Regions from separate parts of the Leptolyngbya sp. DQ-M1 genome, predicted to be linked through region 1. Evidence: riboswitches for the same ligand, from Rfam matches in the RefSeq annotation. Region 1 holds a riboswitch; the other holds the start of a gene.
The links. A riboswitch is a leader RNA that binds a small molecule or an ion and turns the genes downstream of it on or off. The one in region 1 is predicted to bind cyclic di-AMP.

Region 1 (8,112 bases):
TGAAGCCAGGGAATTGCGGGAATATTAATCGCGTTTAACCACTGATTGATCACGCCATCGGTTTGAAAGAGCCAGCGAAACCCCAATCCAACCGCAACTAACGACGTAATCGACGGAATAAAGTAAGCGGCTCTCAGCAATCCACGAAACAGAATTGATTGATTCAGCAAGACCGCTAAGCCCAAGGGAAGGATCAAACTGGGAATCACGGTTGCGATCGTAAAGTAAGCCGTATTCCCCAATACTTGCCAAAAATCAGGACTCAGCAGCAATCGCCAATAATTCCGTAATCCGACCCAGCGCACCCCCAATCGGGTGAAGCTGCCCGTAGTGAAGCTGAGATAGCACAGATACGCGATCGGATACAACACAAACACACCAAGCAGAATCAACGCAGGCGCGAGAAAAACCCAAGCAGCAATCACTTCTCGATCAAGTAAGCGCGAGAATCCGGAATCTGATCGGGGTTTGGTGCGAAGGGAATCAAAGAGCATGAGGGCGATCGTTCAAATTAGGGTTATTTTATCGGTCTGGCTATCAATTAACATGAACAATCAACTTTTAAGAAATTGTTTCTACCAGCGATCGCAGCCCCTACGCTAAACTGAGAAGCTGTTTTCTCATCATCGTTCTCATGGTTGCGCTGATTTCTCCTGAACACGCTGAATTTCCGTCTCATCCGCGCCTCAAGCTTGGCGTGATGGCATCGGGAAGCGGAAGTAACTTTGAAGCGATCGCGCAATCGATTCAAGACGGGCACCTCAATGCAGATATTCAGGTGGTGATTTATAACAATCCGGGGGCAAAAGTCGTCGATCGAGCGAACCGATTTAACGTTCCCGCCGTCTTACTGAATCACCGGGAGTTTGCTAGTCGGGAGGACTTAGATCAAGCGATCGTCAAAGCCTTGAAGCAGCATTCAGTGGAATGGGTGATCATGGCGGGTTGGATGCGGATTGTGACTCCGGTTCTGATTGAGGCATTTCGCGATCGTATTCTCAACATTCATCCAAGTTTGTTGCCGAGCTTTAAGGGCAATCGCGCCGTTGAGCAAGCCTTAGAAGCAGGTGTGAAGATTGCAGGGTGTAGCGTTCATTTAGTCGTTCCAGAAGTCGATAGCGGCGACATTATCATTCAAGCGGCGGTTCCGGTACTTGCAGAAGATACGATCGAAACTTTGCAAGCTCGAATTCATGCAGAAGAACATCGGATCTATCCCGCAGCGATCGCAATTGCAGCGGCAAACTCCTTGTAAATGCTGATTTACATCATCCTTTAGGCTGATGTGTAGTTCGCCCAGAGGCGGCATGATATATACAGATTGAGAAGCTCATCGTCTAACACAAGGGCAGTCCAAACCGGGTAGGGACTGCTTTTTTATTGGCAAAATTTCGGATCTCTTCCCAAACTTCCCCACTTCAGGCACAATCAAGCGATATCGTGATCAAGTGCCGCGCATGGATGCCTTTTTTGCTCAGTTCGTGCAGTTAGTTGTCAATGGAATTTCTGTCGGGAGCATAATCGCGCTCTCAGCAGTGGGATTAACCCTAACTTACGGAATTCTGCGACTCTCAAATTTCGCGCACGGTGATTTCATGACGCTGGGCGCTTATTTTACGCTGCTGTTTAATGCGATCGGTATCAATATTTGGATATCGATGTTTCTCTCTGCGATCGTCACGGTTGGAGTGACTCTACTGAGCGAAAAACTGCTCTGGTCGCCGATGCGAAAAAAACGAGCAACCCCAACCACGCTGATTATTATTTCGATCGGGCTTGCCTTGTTTATTCGCAATGGCATTATCTTGATTTGGGGCGGCGGCAATCAACGGTATAACCTTCCTGTGCTTCGCGCCTTATCTATTTTTGGAATCAATATTCCGTTTAATAAAATACTGGTGATCCTATTAGCGATCGCGGCGATCGCTGGATTACATTACCTGTTGCAAAACACCAAAATTGGTAAAGCGATGCGGGCAGTGGCAGACGATTTAGATCTAGCCCGCACAACAGGAATTAATGTCGATCGCGTCGTGATTTGGACTTGGGTAATTGCCGGAAGTTTGACAGCATTAGGCGGCAGTATGTTGGGATTAGTGGAAGCCGTGCGCCCGAATATGGGCTGGTTCCTAATTCTGCCGCTATTTGCGTCGGTGATTCTAGGGGGAATTGGTAATCCCTACGGCGCGATCGCGGGTGGATTAATTATCGGCATTGCACAAGAGGTCGGAGGCGGATTGACTGATTTGTTATCGCCATTTGCTTCAAATCCGATCGCTGGATTTATTATCGCAACTCGCTTATTTACAGCCCAATACAAACTTGGATTTGCATTGTTAATTATGGTGATTGTGCTGTTAGTGCGTCCGCAGGGATTGTTCAAAGGAACCACCTAAAACATGATCTCGCAAATAATCTTGAACCTCAAAGAAATCACTCCAGGGAATAAAGGCTTTATTGCGTTCTTCTAAATACCGAGTGAGCGGCGGACGCGCAAACACAACTTCGGCAGCTAAAGCGAGATTTAAGTCGGTAATCGAATCCCCGATCGCAATCGATTGATCCGCGTTATATTTCGCCATAATTTGTGCTTTTGCCACAATTTCTGTCTCACTTTCGTAAGCAGAATGAACCTGTAAAAACTGTTCTCTCGTATCGACTTCCATTGCATGAATCGCATAAATTCGATGGCGGAGCGGATTAAGCACAGATTCAACCATTCCCATTAAACCGCCAGAAATCACGACAAAAGGAATCTCCCTCGACTCAAGAAAATCAAGCAGTTCTAATAAACCAGGGCGAATCGGCTGCGATCGCGTGAACTCGATGATGTCTCCATATCGCGCTGATGGAATCGATTGAATAAACTTTCGGACTCCATCCCGTAAAGTCAGACGTTTCGCATAAATTTCTGGAAGTAAACGCTCTGATAATACAGGTGTAAATTCTCTCAGCATTGCGACAAAGGTTTCTGCCTGGGTAATCGTGCCGTCAAAGTCGCAAAATACAATGCGTTTCATTTTCTTTCCAGGTGATTTCTACTTTTATAGTTTGAGCAAGTCAGTATTTTTTATACTTTTTTTGCGCTAATTTTTGCATTCTGCCTGCAAATCATAAACTAAAGCTAGAGGTTTCTAGATTTGAGCTAATACAAAATTCAAGATGACTGGTAAACCTGTTATGAGAACTCGTTATGAATTTTCAAATAAGATTACCCCAAGAAGCTCTAAGCTATTATGGTCATCGCGCGATCGAAAAGCATTTCCGTAAAGCGATCAAGCACGAAGAGGACGTTTTAGCCGATCGAGACCCAGAAGCACTCCATCAAATGCGAGTGGGGTTAAGACGACTGAGAACTGCAATTCAGGTGTTTGGGTTCGCCGCAGACTTGCCCGAAGCCGCCAGCGAAGCGAGAATTCGCAAATTTGCTCAAGTGCTGGGAGCGGTACGCGATCTAGATGTGCTTCAGCTTGAACTCACTTCGCATACCAGCCTTCCTGCGCGTGAGCAGGACACTTTAAAGGGATCGCTCAAAAAATTGCAGCAGCAGCGATCGCGAGATTTTGATCAACTGCAAAAAACCTTGGAGTCCAAAAAATACGAGGCATTCAAGCAAAGCATGGAGGATTGGTTAGCATGGCCGCAGTTCAGCGCGATCGCCCAGTTGCCCATTCGAGAAGTTTTGCCTGATATTCTCTTGCCCTTGATTAGCGGCATTTTGCTACATCCCGCTTGGCTGATCGGCGTTGAATTCGAGTCCGAGCCTGATCGAAAAGTCTTTGCACCCATTACGCCTGAATCTATTCGAGAGCAGCTAAAGCAAGACGAACTTCTGCACGATTTACGCAAGCAGATGAAGCGATTGCGCTATCAAACTGAGCTATTCACCGATTTCTATGGCAAAGGATACGAGTTTCAGGTGGATGAATTTAAGCAAATTCAAGAAGTTTTAGGACAGATTCAAGACAGCGTTATATTGCAATCTTTTCTAAACAAACATTTGAATGATTCGATCGAGAAACTTTGCCCCACTTTCTCAGGTCGGCTCGATCAAAGAATGGCAATCGCTTGGAAAGAATGGCGATCGTTGCAAGAAAAATATTTAGATGTCGATTTTCGGATTCAACTGCGTCAGCTCGTTTTGCAACCCAAATCTTAACCAGCCAAAATCCTAACAAGCAGCGTGGGAATTCTTAGCATATCGTCTCTCACGCTGCTGGTATGCGTACTTTCTTGCGGCTATTCGGTTTAGGTCTAATTATTCTTGGAATCTACTTCTTAGGACAAAAAATTATTTTCACCACTGGCGGTTATGGCTATTGGTGGCAGGGAATCGCAGCAAACGCTTCTATCGCATCCTTAGTTGCCGGAATCTTGATGCTGATCTTTCTTCCAAGACGTGATCGAAGACTAGGCTGGGTACCGATAATCCTCGGAATTACCTTCGTTTTCTTCAATAGTCGAGCCATTCTGAATCCCACGAGTCTTTGGCAGTTTCTGGTTTCGTTCGTTTCGATCGCGATTGGCTATCGAATGCTAATTACAGGACAATCGCCCCTTTAAAGTCTAGATCGCAGCAGATCGTCGATCTGCTGCACTTTTTTATTCGCCTTCTAACACCGACGGAATCCCCAACACAGGACAGGGGAACGACTTGCCCAGTTGCTTCACCAAGGGATGATCCGGGGCATCACAGCCCAGAATCAGCAGCGATGCGCTTTCCGCCGCCACAACCTCTTTTAGCTCTTTCGCAACCACACCAAACCGCAGATGCGTTTTGAGCGACCCGCGCCACTCTTCCGCCATACATCGAGCATTCCACAGAATACGATCGGCTTGTTCAAACAATTCCGCCGCACCGAACTGCGCTTTTGTCGCGGTTTCTAGCTCCGCGATCGCCGTTCGACTGGTGCGCCATTCGCCTTCGGCTTTTGCTGCGGCTTTACGCTTTGCACCCGATTCAAACACTGGAATCCGCTTCATCATACCGTCTTCAACCACGTACACCACTTGAACCGTGACTTGTTTTCCGGTTGCTAAGCGAGTTTGATGAGCGATCCAGAGCGTCAAATCCAATGCGGTCTGGCTCCTAGGTGAATTTGAGTAACCAACGACGAGATTAATTCCCGAATCTGCTGCACCGCTTGGGGCTTTTGCAGGAATTAAAACCATTTTCTGGACAAGATCAGTACGTCCGAGCGTTCCTTGGAGCCGTACCAGCATCGAATGAATGTTCATGAGTGCAACCTCTCTTAACTACAAAAGCGAGAGGTGGGTGAGGGAGTTGTCCCGATCGCAAACGATCGAGTTAGTTTAGGAAACTCAGAGTTAAACACTGAGTCATCCTCCCAATGCCGACGGAGTTAGCTGACGGGCTAAGACTGGAAGGTGTCTTTCTCAGACGGGTGTTTGAGATTCGCCCCAAAAATTGGTTCCTCCGCTTTGAATTTGGTCAGATTACTGTTCTACCAAACTCAGATTAGGCGACCCACAGATTAGCTTCCCTAGATGTTGACGAAATGTAGGCATAACAACCTTGGCTGTTTCACAAATAATTGGGAACCCAAAAGAATCAGGAACACTGGCTCAAGTCGTTGTTAGTTAATTTATTACAGGTGAAAGCGATAGAACTGCTACTTGCAAAACAAAAGTGAGGCATTAACTAATCCAGCCCCCGTAGCAAGCCCCCCTTCCAATTGTATCAGTCGCTCCTAAAAATCCTGTGCTTCTTTAAAGTCTGTATTCTCATTGACTGAAAAAATCTAATTTCAATTATTAGTTTCTGCTATCGAAACCTCAATCTCCATCCATCTCCAGGATTAAATTGTCGCGATCGCTACACTTTAATAATTGGGTTAACTGTGGAGAAGTTCTATACATTACTAGCGATGGAATAATAAAGCCACTCCCAAAAGAGAAATGAGAACGCCGAAAAACGATCGCAGACTGATCCGATCGCCCATTGCCCAACTAATAGGAAGAACAAACAGGGGACTGGTACTGCTGAGTGCTTGAGCAATCCCCGTGGTGGCAAATTTCAGCGAGGTTTGCTGGAGCCAGATACCGAGATAGGTGCTGATAAAAGCAGTTCCGGCGATTACCACAAGCAAACGACGATCTTTTAGGGGTTTGATCATTTCGCTAATTTGGTGCTGTAGAAGTATCCAGATCAACAGCGCGATCGTGCCCCCGATTAACCGAATTAAGGTACTCCACAAAGAATCAATATCGGTATGAATCAGCGCAGATCTCGATAACACTGCCCCCGCCGCTTGCCCGATCGCCGCAAGCAGTCCGTACAAACTTCCTTGTAGGGGGCGAAAGTTCTCATGCCTGTCCGAAACCCGTTCCAAAATCACCCAAACGACCCCAGCGATCGTCAGTCCGATTCCGAGCCAGGCGGCGACAGATAAGCGTTCCTGAAGAAAGATCAAGGCAAGAATCGCAGAGAGTGGCGGGGCGAGGGTTTCAAACAATAAAGTGTGTCGTGCCCCGATACAGTTGAGCGCTTTGAAATAGGCGGTATCTCCGAATCCGATGCCGATTACGCCACTGAGAAACAAGAGAAAAAATGAGGCAGGATCGATCGCCGGAAAGGATTGTCCTGTGAACAAAAAGGTGAGACCGAGCAGCACGATCGCGATCCAGCCTTTTGTAAAATTCAACGCTAAAGGAGTAATCTGCCGTCCGACTCCGGTGTAGACGATCGAGCCGCACGCCCAAATCAATGCAGCAGCGAGCGCGGCAAGTTCACCCCGAAACTGTAGAAAAAAAGACATCAAAGCAAGTCAACCAATTCGAGAGTTTGAGCCGGATCGACCAGAGTATTGGCACAGAGAATCCCAGAAGCCGCCACCGCAGGCACTCCAATTCCCGGCATGGTGCTGTCTCCAACGCGGTAGAGGTTTTCGATCGGCGTGTGACAACTCGGAAATAATCCCTGTCCTGCTGGAATTCCCGCTCCATAGGTTCCTTGATATCGTCGCAAATATCGCGCATGAGTCAGCGGCGTTCCAACCAGTTCTAGAACAATTCGGTCTTTGAGATCCGGGATGACTCGCTCAACCGCTCGGTAAAGTGGCTGCGATCGTGCCCATTTTTTCTGTTCGTATTCGGCATTGCGTGTCCAATCTGCGAAGGGTTCTAAGGTATACGTATGAACCACATGATGACCGGATGGCGCTAGATTTTCATCCCAAACCGAGGGAATGGAAATCATGCAGGTATTCCCAGGAGTCGTGATGTCGCGATCGTCATGCACAACCACATGATGTCCAGTGAGATGCTGTAATCCGTCTGCTCGAATGCCCAGATGCAAGTGCATAAAGCTATCGATCGCAGGCGTAGCCAGCGCATTTTTACGGTAGGAAGTAGGAAGATCTGTCGGCTCTAAAAGCTGAGCATAAGTATCCCAAACACTCGCATTAGAAATGACGATCGCGGCTGATAATGTCTCACCGTTTCGCAGCCGCACTCCCCGAACTTTGCCTGATTCCACCAGAATTTTTTCGACGTGAGTTCCAAGCCGCAATGTCCCGCCCCATTTTTTCAGTCCACGAACCAGTGCATCAACGATCGCTCCACTGCCCCCGATCGGGTAATCAATCACGGAGTTTGTTCGCTCGCCAAACATAAACGCCACTTCAGGCGCGATCGTTCCATGTGCCTTCAGTCCCGACAGCAAAAAACACTCTAAATCGATCAACCGCCGCACCCACGGATCACGAACGGTTTGATCCATCAAATCCCCAACTGAAGCTTGGATCATTGGTAGATTTGGCAACATCTTCAGCAGCGATGGAAGATAGCGACTCAGCAAGATCGGAGCTAATTTCCAATCGCTCCGGAGTGCCAGCGTGGGAATTTCTCGCAACCCTGCGTACAGTTTGAGAAATCGCTTTTCGAGTTCGATCAGTTCGATCGCACCCTGCGGAGAAATTTGGGACACCGTCGATCGATATTTCTCTAGATTGCCGTAAACCGGGAGTGTCGCGTCCGGGAAGTGATAATGCCCGAACGGATCATAAGGAACCGCTTCCACCGATTCCCCTAAGACAGCCAAGACTTGGCGCAAGGGATTCACAGAGCTTGAATCGCTTAATCCACAGTAAA
Region 2 (8,112 bases), on a different contig from region 1:
GTCCTGATATTTCCCGTTTTGCAACACGCTAATTCGGAGTTGACCGTCCTCAAATCGCCAAAGTTCTGCTACTCCTAATGCTTGATAAGCCTCCAATCCAGTTTTAGATGTAACATCGACTTCAATTGCTAAGTCTGGAGGAGGATCAACGGTGAGATTCAATCTGCGCTTACCAACCATCACTGCATGATTTTCAATGTAGAAACACTGATCAGGCTCAATGCCTTTTGCCAGATCTTGCCGCTTAAAGGTAGTTGATCCAAAACACTCGTTATCTACGTCAAGTTCTTCGAGCAGAATCTTGACCATATCACCGATGAGTTCCTTATCAACTTCGTGTTCTGGTAAAGGCATCCGAATTTCTAGCACTCCATCACTGTAAGCAATTCGACAGGCACGTTTATCCCCAAGCTCGTCGAGGATCGCTTCAAATTCTTGCCAGTTGACTTCTTGAAGTTGAACCCGTTGACCTGGCTGAACGACCAGTTGACGAAGCTGAAGTGTGACCATGACGATATGCCGCAGAGGAATAGCTTTAGTATATCGGTCTGCCTATCTTTTCTTGTTGCTTAGGTGTTGCGCTAGTCGTCGGATTCAAAATTAGAATCCAGGAAGTTCAGCGCATGGTTTCGCAATTGGTAATACTCTGGTGAATTGCGAAGTTTGGCACGATCGCGCGGGTGTGCAAACGGAACTTCTAAAATTTCGCCGATCGTCGCTTCAGGCCCATTGGTCATCAATACAATCCGATCGCTCATGTAAATCGCTTCATCAACATCATGGGTAATCATGATCACAGCTTGCCGGTGTTGCTCCCAAATTTCTAACACCTGACGCTGAAGTTTGCCGCGTGTTAGGGCATCGAGCGCTCCGAATGGCTCATCCATCAGCAGCATTTTCGGACGAGTCGCCAAGGCTCTGGCAATTCCGACTCGTTGCTTCATCCCGCCGGAAATCTCATCCGGATACTTGTCGGCAGCAGCGGTGAGATTCACCATGGCTAGATGCTCACTCACAATTTGCTTTTTCTCAACGGGAGACGCATCTTTTAGCACTTCATCGATCGCCAACCGAATGTTCTGGCTCACGGTTAACCACGGCAGCAGCGAATACTGTTGAAACACCATCATGCGCTCTGCTCCCGGCTTGCGGATCTCTTTGCCTTCGAGCAATACAGAACCCGAAGTCGATCGCTCTAGTCCCGCAACAATCTTTAGCAACGTGGATTTACCGCAGCCAGAATGACCAATGATCGAAATGTACTCGCGCTCCCCAATCGTTAAATTAATGTCTTTGAGAATCACCGTTTCACGGTCGCCCGTTTTATAAGACTTGTAAAGGTGATTGATTGCGAGAAACGGTGCCTCTGACTGGGTAGGAGCAACGTTTTGAACATCATTAATCATGTTGAACTGAACCATGAGAACCTCTTCTAAGAAAGATAAATGTTTGTCGATCGACTCACACGAATGTCAAAGCTGTTGAGATACCCGACTGGATCGCTCGGATCAAAGGCTTTCTTGTCGATGAACGCTTCAGCAGGTTCGATTTTGTAATCTTCAGCCGGACAAGCAATGCCTAACTCAGCCGCAACTTCTCGATAGATATCAGTGCGCCAAGCCTGTTCTGCAAGTTTGTCCGCGTCTTTGGGAATCTCTTTGATTTGTCCCCAGCGAGCGGCTTGCGTCATGAACCATAGACTGCGCGATCGCCACATGAACGTAGAATGCTCGTTCGCAACTTGCGGAACCTCTTTCGGCATCTTGAAAAACATCGTGGTTGCATCTGATTTAACAATGCGTTGCTTGCCGTCAAAGCCACCATAGTTGTATTCACCCACGATCGCGGGCTTAGTAAACTTCGGTTTCGCTCCGGTGTACGATCGAGCCGAAATAATCTGAGCTACTTCTTCTCGATTTTCATCACAGTAGCGACAAGCTTCGATCATCGCTTTGAGCAAGGCGCGGTAGGTTTTAGGATTCTGATCGATAAACGATTGCATCACCCCGAGTAAGCGATCGGGGTGTCCATTCCAAATCTCACGACCTTGAGCAAACGTGAATCCGATGCCTTCATTTCCAGTAATGGCGCGGGTGTTCCACGGTTCTGCAACCATGTATGCTTCCATTGCTCCAATTCGCACATTCGTCACCATCTGCGGCGGTGGAACAATGATGATGCGAAACTCTTTGAGCGGATCAACTCCGGCTGCTGCTGCAACATAGCGAACGAAGTATTCATAGATGGCAGAACTCAGCACGACTGCCCAAACTCGACGTTCTGAGGGTAAGTCTTCAAAGTAGCGGCGAAAATCTCGTCCGAAGGCTTCTAAATTCCCGTTGTACTCGAACCACGGGCGCAAGCCTGCCTCCCACATAGCGCGATTCATCGTCATCGCATTGCCGTGATGGTGAATCGTCATGCCTGCACACATCGGAGCGTGACGCGCCCCTTCTGCACCCGTTCTGGCATTCGTGACCGCCCCTGCAACGACCGGGGCGGCATCTAATCTGCCAAAGATTACGCCATCTCGCGAGGTTGCCCAGCTTGCTTCACGGCTCAAGCGGACATTCAAGCCATACTTGCGAAAAAAGCCTTTCTCCCAAGCGATCGCAAACGGCGCACAGTCGTTTACTGGAACATAGCCGATCGTTAGGTTTGGTTTCTCAAGTTCACTCGATTTAATGACCGGAGTGATCGACATTGCCGCTTCAGAGAGTTCTTGCGGCGCACGATTCGCATTAATTGCACAAGAGGGTAAGGTAGCTGCGATCGCCGATGCGCCTACTCCTGCAAGAAATTCGCGGCGCGTCCATTGATTCGTCATAATTTTTCCCCTACGAAGCGCGGCGGCGATGTGTAACCCAAGCTTCAATTTGGGCTAAGGCGAGGTCTAACAATAGTCCAGTTAGTCCAATCACTAGCACGGCTAAGAACACTGAACTCAGGTTCAATCGGCTCCATTCATCCCACACAAAGAAACCGATCCCGACTCCGCCTGTGAGCATTTCCACGGCAACAATGACAAGCCAAGCAACGCCTAAGCTAATTCGTAAGCCTGTAAAAATATACGGCAAGCTTGCAGGCAAAACAATCTTGAGTATGCGTCTCCAGCGCGGCATTTCCAACACTCGCGCTACGTCTAAATAGTCTTTAGGAACACTGGCAACTCCCAATGCAGTGTTAATGATCGTTGCCCATAGCGAGGTAATGAAAATTACAAAGATGGCAGAGGGATCAGCCAAGTTAAAAATCGCCAGCGCGATCGGGAGCCAAGCCAGTGGCGATACGGGTTTGAGAATCTGGATTACCGGATTGAGCGCCATCATCGCTTTTTCGGACATTCCAATCAAAAAGCCGATCGGAATGGCAACGATCGCACCCAAACCAAACCCAATCAATACTCGTCTCAAGCTTGCGAGTAACAGCCAACCAATTCCTAGATCGCCAGGGCCTCGACGATAAAACGGATTAAGAATGTAGTCTAAATTTGCTACCAGCGCTTCGGGCGGCGTGGGCATCAGTTCGTGTTTGCTTAGTGCAATGATCCACCACACACCAATCACACCCAGGAAACCGAGCGCCGGATAGAGAATGCGATCGCTCGATAGGATTGGTTTTGTCCGGCGTACCGTAGCCTGAGCTACAGCAGTAAACACTGCCGCTAAATTCAATTGCAGAATCATATGATTTGGTTCTCCAGAGCCAAACTCTCAACGTGCCTACGGAGTTAGCTGACGGGCGAGGACTGAGAGATTGTCCCCTGTTGGCTCGCTTAGAACTTCTAAGTTCACAACAGTAAGCCCCGATTAAACTGGTTCCTCCGCTTCGGAGCAATTGTCCGAATTAGGCGATGCAGACTCGAATCCTAGAACTTTAACATCTCAACACAGATTTGCACCATCCTTCTTTTGAGATAGTGACTAAATCGTAAGCAAAGAAATATTACCCAGGTGGGTACTGTAAAAGCCAGGTTGCTCTTCCACAATTTGAATAGAAAGTCTCAAACAGAGCTAAGAGCCTCTCATATTATTCAATTTGGAGTTTCGCATCATGGAAGTTTCGACCTTTGAATTGCTCGTCAAACGAATTGCTCCCAGAGTAGCATTGCCGCCAGCAGCACAACCCGTTGCTCGTCGCATTGTGCAAGGTTACTTTCTGACGCTTTCTAACTTGGAAACGATCGACTTGAGATATCGCTTAGAGTTCCGCATTAGCTTACCGGATAATCCAGCTCAGGCAGATGCTGTGACTCGCATTCTGGAAGGGAATACCTTCTTGATCTTCGACATTGCTGGATCAAACAATACGCTCTCGTTGACCCGCGTTGGCACAACAGGACGATATATCAGTCAGGAATTTGTGATTCCAGCGCAGAAGACAGCTTCGATCGAGCTGCTTCCTGATGTTGTTCGGTTCGCGTCGCAAGACGATCCAGCCTTGGAAATTCGGGGCTTTGTTTCGCTCTTCTTACCCCGAATCTTTACAGGCACAACGCTTCCAGAACGATTGATCGGTAGACCTCAGAGTCCGCGTCCGGTCAAGGTGTTGCTAAATGCTGAAATTCGCGGTACGTTCTTGCCGAATGATTTCCCCACGAATCCTGCTAGCACTGACTTTGATCAGATCAATTACTCGCTGGCGTTGGCGAGTGGTAAAGCGCTAAATGAGATTGAGTCTGAACCACCGAGAATCTTGGTTCCAGGTAGTTCAGTCGGTCTAGAACTGACACCGGGCGCGGTCAGAATGTCTTCTGCATCCGACAGCGCAGCAGCAGATTTGGGAGCAATGATTGCAGGATTGATGGTCAGCAGCAACGGCAATGGTGCAAATCTAGAGTCGCTGAACCGATCGCTTGCAGAGTTAGACCTTCCTGTCACCATGCGAGGAATGTAATCAAGCATTGGCGTTATCTTCGGGTTTGGTCGTTTGTCCCAAGTGGTTGGCGGTTAGAGATTGCCGTCAACCCTTTCTCTAGAGGTGTAGGATGAGTATTTTTCAATTCAGACCGCTTTGCCATAGTTGGGTAGCATTGCATCCTCATCCCAGAGGTGTCGTTCAGTTTATTGGGGGTGCTTTCTTTGGGTCGTTCCCGACGATCGCCTATCGATATTTGCTGCAACAGATTTTTGAAGCGGGATATACCGTTATTGCTTTACCGTTTCGGTTTAGTTTTCGCCATTGGTCACTCGCGATCGAGCTTTTAGAGGAGCAAAATACGCTGAGACAAGAACTAACAGCGATCGCAAAGCGTCTTAACTATGATTACGAGCTTTACCAGGATAAAACGAATTACTATTGGATCGGACATAGTTTAGGCTGTAAGTACATTGCACTGCTAGAGCTTTTAAGCAGTGAACAATGGCGGCAAGTGTTGTGTTCTTGTGTCGAAGCAAAGCAGATTGAGCAAGTTGAACGAGCGATCGCTCACCTTTCAATAGATTCGGTTTCAATTAAAGGGCAACCCTCATTGCTATTAGCTCCCGACATTTCTGATACTGAAAGTGCAGTTCCGATTCGATTTCTAGCACAGCTGTTAGATAAGTTTAAGCTGGGTGCGTTGCCTACTCGCGTTCAAACTCAGTGCTTGGTCGAGCAGAGTGAGCTATTTAATCTAACGGGGTTAATTTCGTTCGATCGCGATACCATTGCGGGAAGTTTTGCCAACGCACAAAAGCAGCACTTGAGTGAAAATGATGTGCTTTGGTATTTATCCCAACTCAAACAGCGCCACTATCGAGTGCTGTATCGAGAACTTTCAGGTAAACATTTAGAACCTGTTGGAGTTCAAATCGGTGAATGGGTGGTGGATCTTAATCCATTGGATAAGCTTGCGGAACCGATCGCAGGACGCACTCTAGAAAGCGTTGTACTTGAATTTCTCGATCGTCTGCGTCAGAGAGAACAGGGGTTGGAATCTTCCAGTTCCCAGTCTCTCTACGATCGCGCCTCTTACATCCGCTCTAGCACCTGAATTCCCAACAGCGATAGTCCAAGCTTCAATGTTCTGGCTGTCAAGTCACACAGTACCAATCGAGAAGTTCGCGCGGGTTCTTCCGCTTGCAGCACAGGAACGCCTTGATCGCGATCGTAAAACACATTGAATTTCTGACTGAGTTGGAACAGATAGTCACAAAGTCGATTTGGAAATAGTTCTTGCTCTACTTCGGATAGAACAGTGCTGAACTGAAGTAACTGTTTTGCCAAAGTGAGTTCGGTTTCATGTTCTAGCACCATTTGAACATCAGAACCTAGCTGATTGAAGTCAATTCCGCCTTTGCGACTAATCCCTTGAATCCGAGCATAAGCATAAAGCATATAAGGCGCAGTATTGCCTTGAAGCGCAAGCATCTTGTCGTAACTGAAGATATAGTTACTAGTACGGTTTTGGCTCAGATCAGCATACTTCACTGCGCTGATCCCTACTGTTTTTGCAGCATGATTGATAAAGTCTTCGGATTCGTGGCGCTCTTCGGTTGCGAGTCGAGTTTCTAGATCAGTGCGCGATCGTTCCACTGCTTCATCGAGCAAATCCCGCAGTCGAACGGTATCGCCCGATCGTGTCTTCAGCTTCTTCCCATCTTCACCCTGCACCAATCCAAATGGCACATGCACGACTTCAACACTACCCGGAATCCAATCTGCGCGGCGGGCAACCTGAAACACTTGAGCAAAATGATTCGCCTGACCTGCATCAGTGACATAGATTAAGCGATCGGCATGATCCTGCTGCACCCGATAGCGAATCGCAGCTAAATCAGTAGTTGCATAGTTATAGCCACCATCTGACTTCTGAATAATCAAAGGTAATGGATTGCCTTCCCGGTTCGTAAAGCCCTCAAGAAACACGCATTTTGCGCCTTGATCTTCAACCAGTAAGCCTTCCTTCTCCAAGTCTTCGACCACTTGCAGTAATAGTGGATTGTAGAACGACTCTCCTCGCTCTGTAAGTTGAATATCCAGCAAATCATAGATGACCTGAAACTCACGACGCGACTGATCACACAACAATCGCCAAGCTCTCAAAGTATCTTCTGCACCCGACTGCAATCGCACTACTTCTTGCCGCGATTTTTCCTGAAACTCTGGGTCTTCGTCAAACCGTTGCTTCGCTTTCTTATAAAACGCAACTAAATCGCCCAAATCTAAGGCATCGGCTGTCGTCAGGGCTTCGGGTGCAACTTCCCGAAGATAAGTGATCAACATCCCGAACTGTGTTCCCCAATCTCCCACGTGATTGAGACGCAACACATCATGCCCTTGGAATTCTAGAATGCGAGCGATCGAATCCCCAATAATCGTCGATCGCAAATGCCCAACGTGCATTTCTTTCGCAATGTTCGGACTCGAAAAATCCACAACCACTTTCTTTGGATCTTTCACCACCGCAATGCCTAAGCGCGAATCCCCTGCCATTGCACTTAATTGCGCCTGAAGATAAGCAGGCTTCAGCTTCAAATTGATAAATCCAGGGCCTGCAATTTCCGGCGTTTCGCAAAGGTCATCGATCTGCAAATTTTGAACAATTTCTTGCGCGATCGCTCTTGGCTGTTTCCCCAAACGTTTCGCCAGCGACATTGCCACATTCGCCTGATAATCCCCAAACTTCGCATTACTGGTCGGCACCAGCATCGGATCAGTTCCCGCCAGTTCTGCGCCAAATGCCAACACCAAAGCAGCTTCGAGACGATTTTTTAATTCAGAGAATGTAGCAATCATAATTTCTCAACCTGACAACAGCGCAAGTTCCTTCTAGGATAGCGACCCAACTTATTAATGATTCAGCACGAAGATCGTTTATGCAAGAGGTTCTTAAAAAAGCTGTTGAGCCGTCAGGACTAATTCTGGAAAAGTGGAAGAAACAATACGATCGTCCCCTCGAAAAACACCCGTTTCTTCATACCGATTCCCGTGAAGCCCTAATACCGTCACAGTCTGAGCGTCTGGATCAACAATCCAATATTCAGGAATTCCTCGGTCTTGATACTGCGATCGCTTTGCCACGTAATCCCGGTCTCGCTGCAATTCGCCTGGACTGACAACTTCAATTACCAATACAGGCGGAGCCATCGACAATCGAATTGTATTGCGTCGAAGTAACTGCTGAATGTG

Region 2: another riboswitch for cyclic di-AMP. It lies ahead of ntrB (nitrate ABC transporter permease); the one in region 1 lies ahead of NC981_RS02495 (universal stress protein).

What each region holds. Positions count from the first base shown of each region.
Region 1 covers NZ_JAMPLJ010000001.1:502,793-510,904, forward strand. Annotated here, with positions in the region: gene NC981_RS02465 (sugar ABC transporter permease) at 1-494, opposite strand, end outside; gene purN (phosphoribosylglycinamide formyltransferase) at 635-1,255, shown strand; gene NC981_RS02475 (branched-chain amino acid ABC transporter permease) at 1,458-2,396, shown strand; gene NC981_RS02480 (HAD-IB family phosphatase) at 2,358-3,020, opposite strand; gene NC981_RS02485 (CHAD domain-containing protein) at 3,194-4,159, shown strand; gene NC981_RS02490 (hypothetical protein) at 4,222-4,563, shown strand; gene NC981_RS02495 (universal stress protein) at 4,603-5,238, opposite strand; cyclic di-AMP (ydaO/yuaA leader) riboswitch at 5,341-5,464, opposite strand; gene NC981_RS02500 (DMT family transporter) at 5,883-6,779, opposite strand; gene NC981_RS02505 (NAD(P)/FAD-dependent oxidoreductase) at 6,779-8,112, opposite strand, start outside.
Region 2 covers NZ_JAMPLJ010000008.1:30,630-38,741, reverse strand. Annotated here, with positions in the region: gene NC981_RS20900 (Uma2 family endonuclease) at 1-510, opposite strand, end outside; gene NC981_RS20895 (nitrate ABC transporter ATP-binding protein) at 582-1,406, opposite strand; gene NC981_RS20890 (CmpA/NrtA family ABC transporter substrate-binding protein) at 1,433-2,827, opposite strand; gene ntrB (nitrate ABC transporter permease) at 2,838-3,686, opposite strand; cyclic di-AMP (ydaO/yuaA leader) riboswitch at 3,706-3,863, opposite strand; gene NC981_RS20880 (hypothetical protein) at 4,054-4,896, shown strand; gene NC981_RS20875 (DUF1350 family protein) at 4,988-5,974, shown strand; gene argS (arginine--tRNA ligase) at 5,953-7,719, opposite strand; gene NC981_RS20865 (Uma2 family endonuclease) at 7,813-8,112, opposite strand, start outside.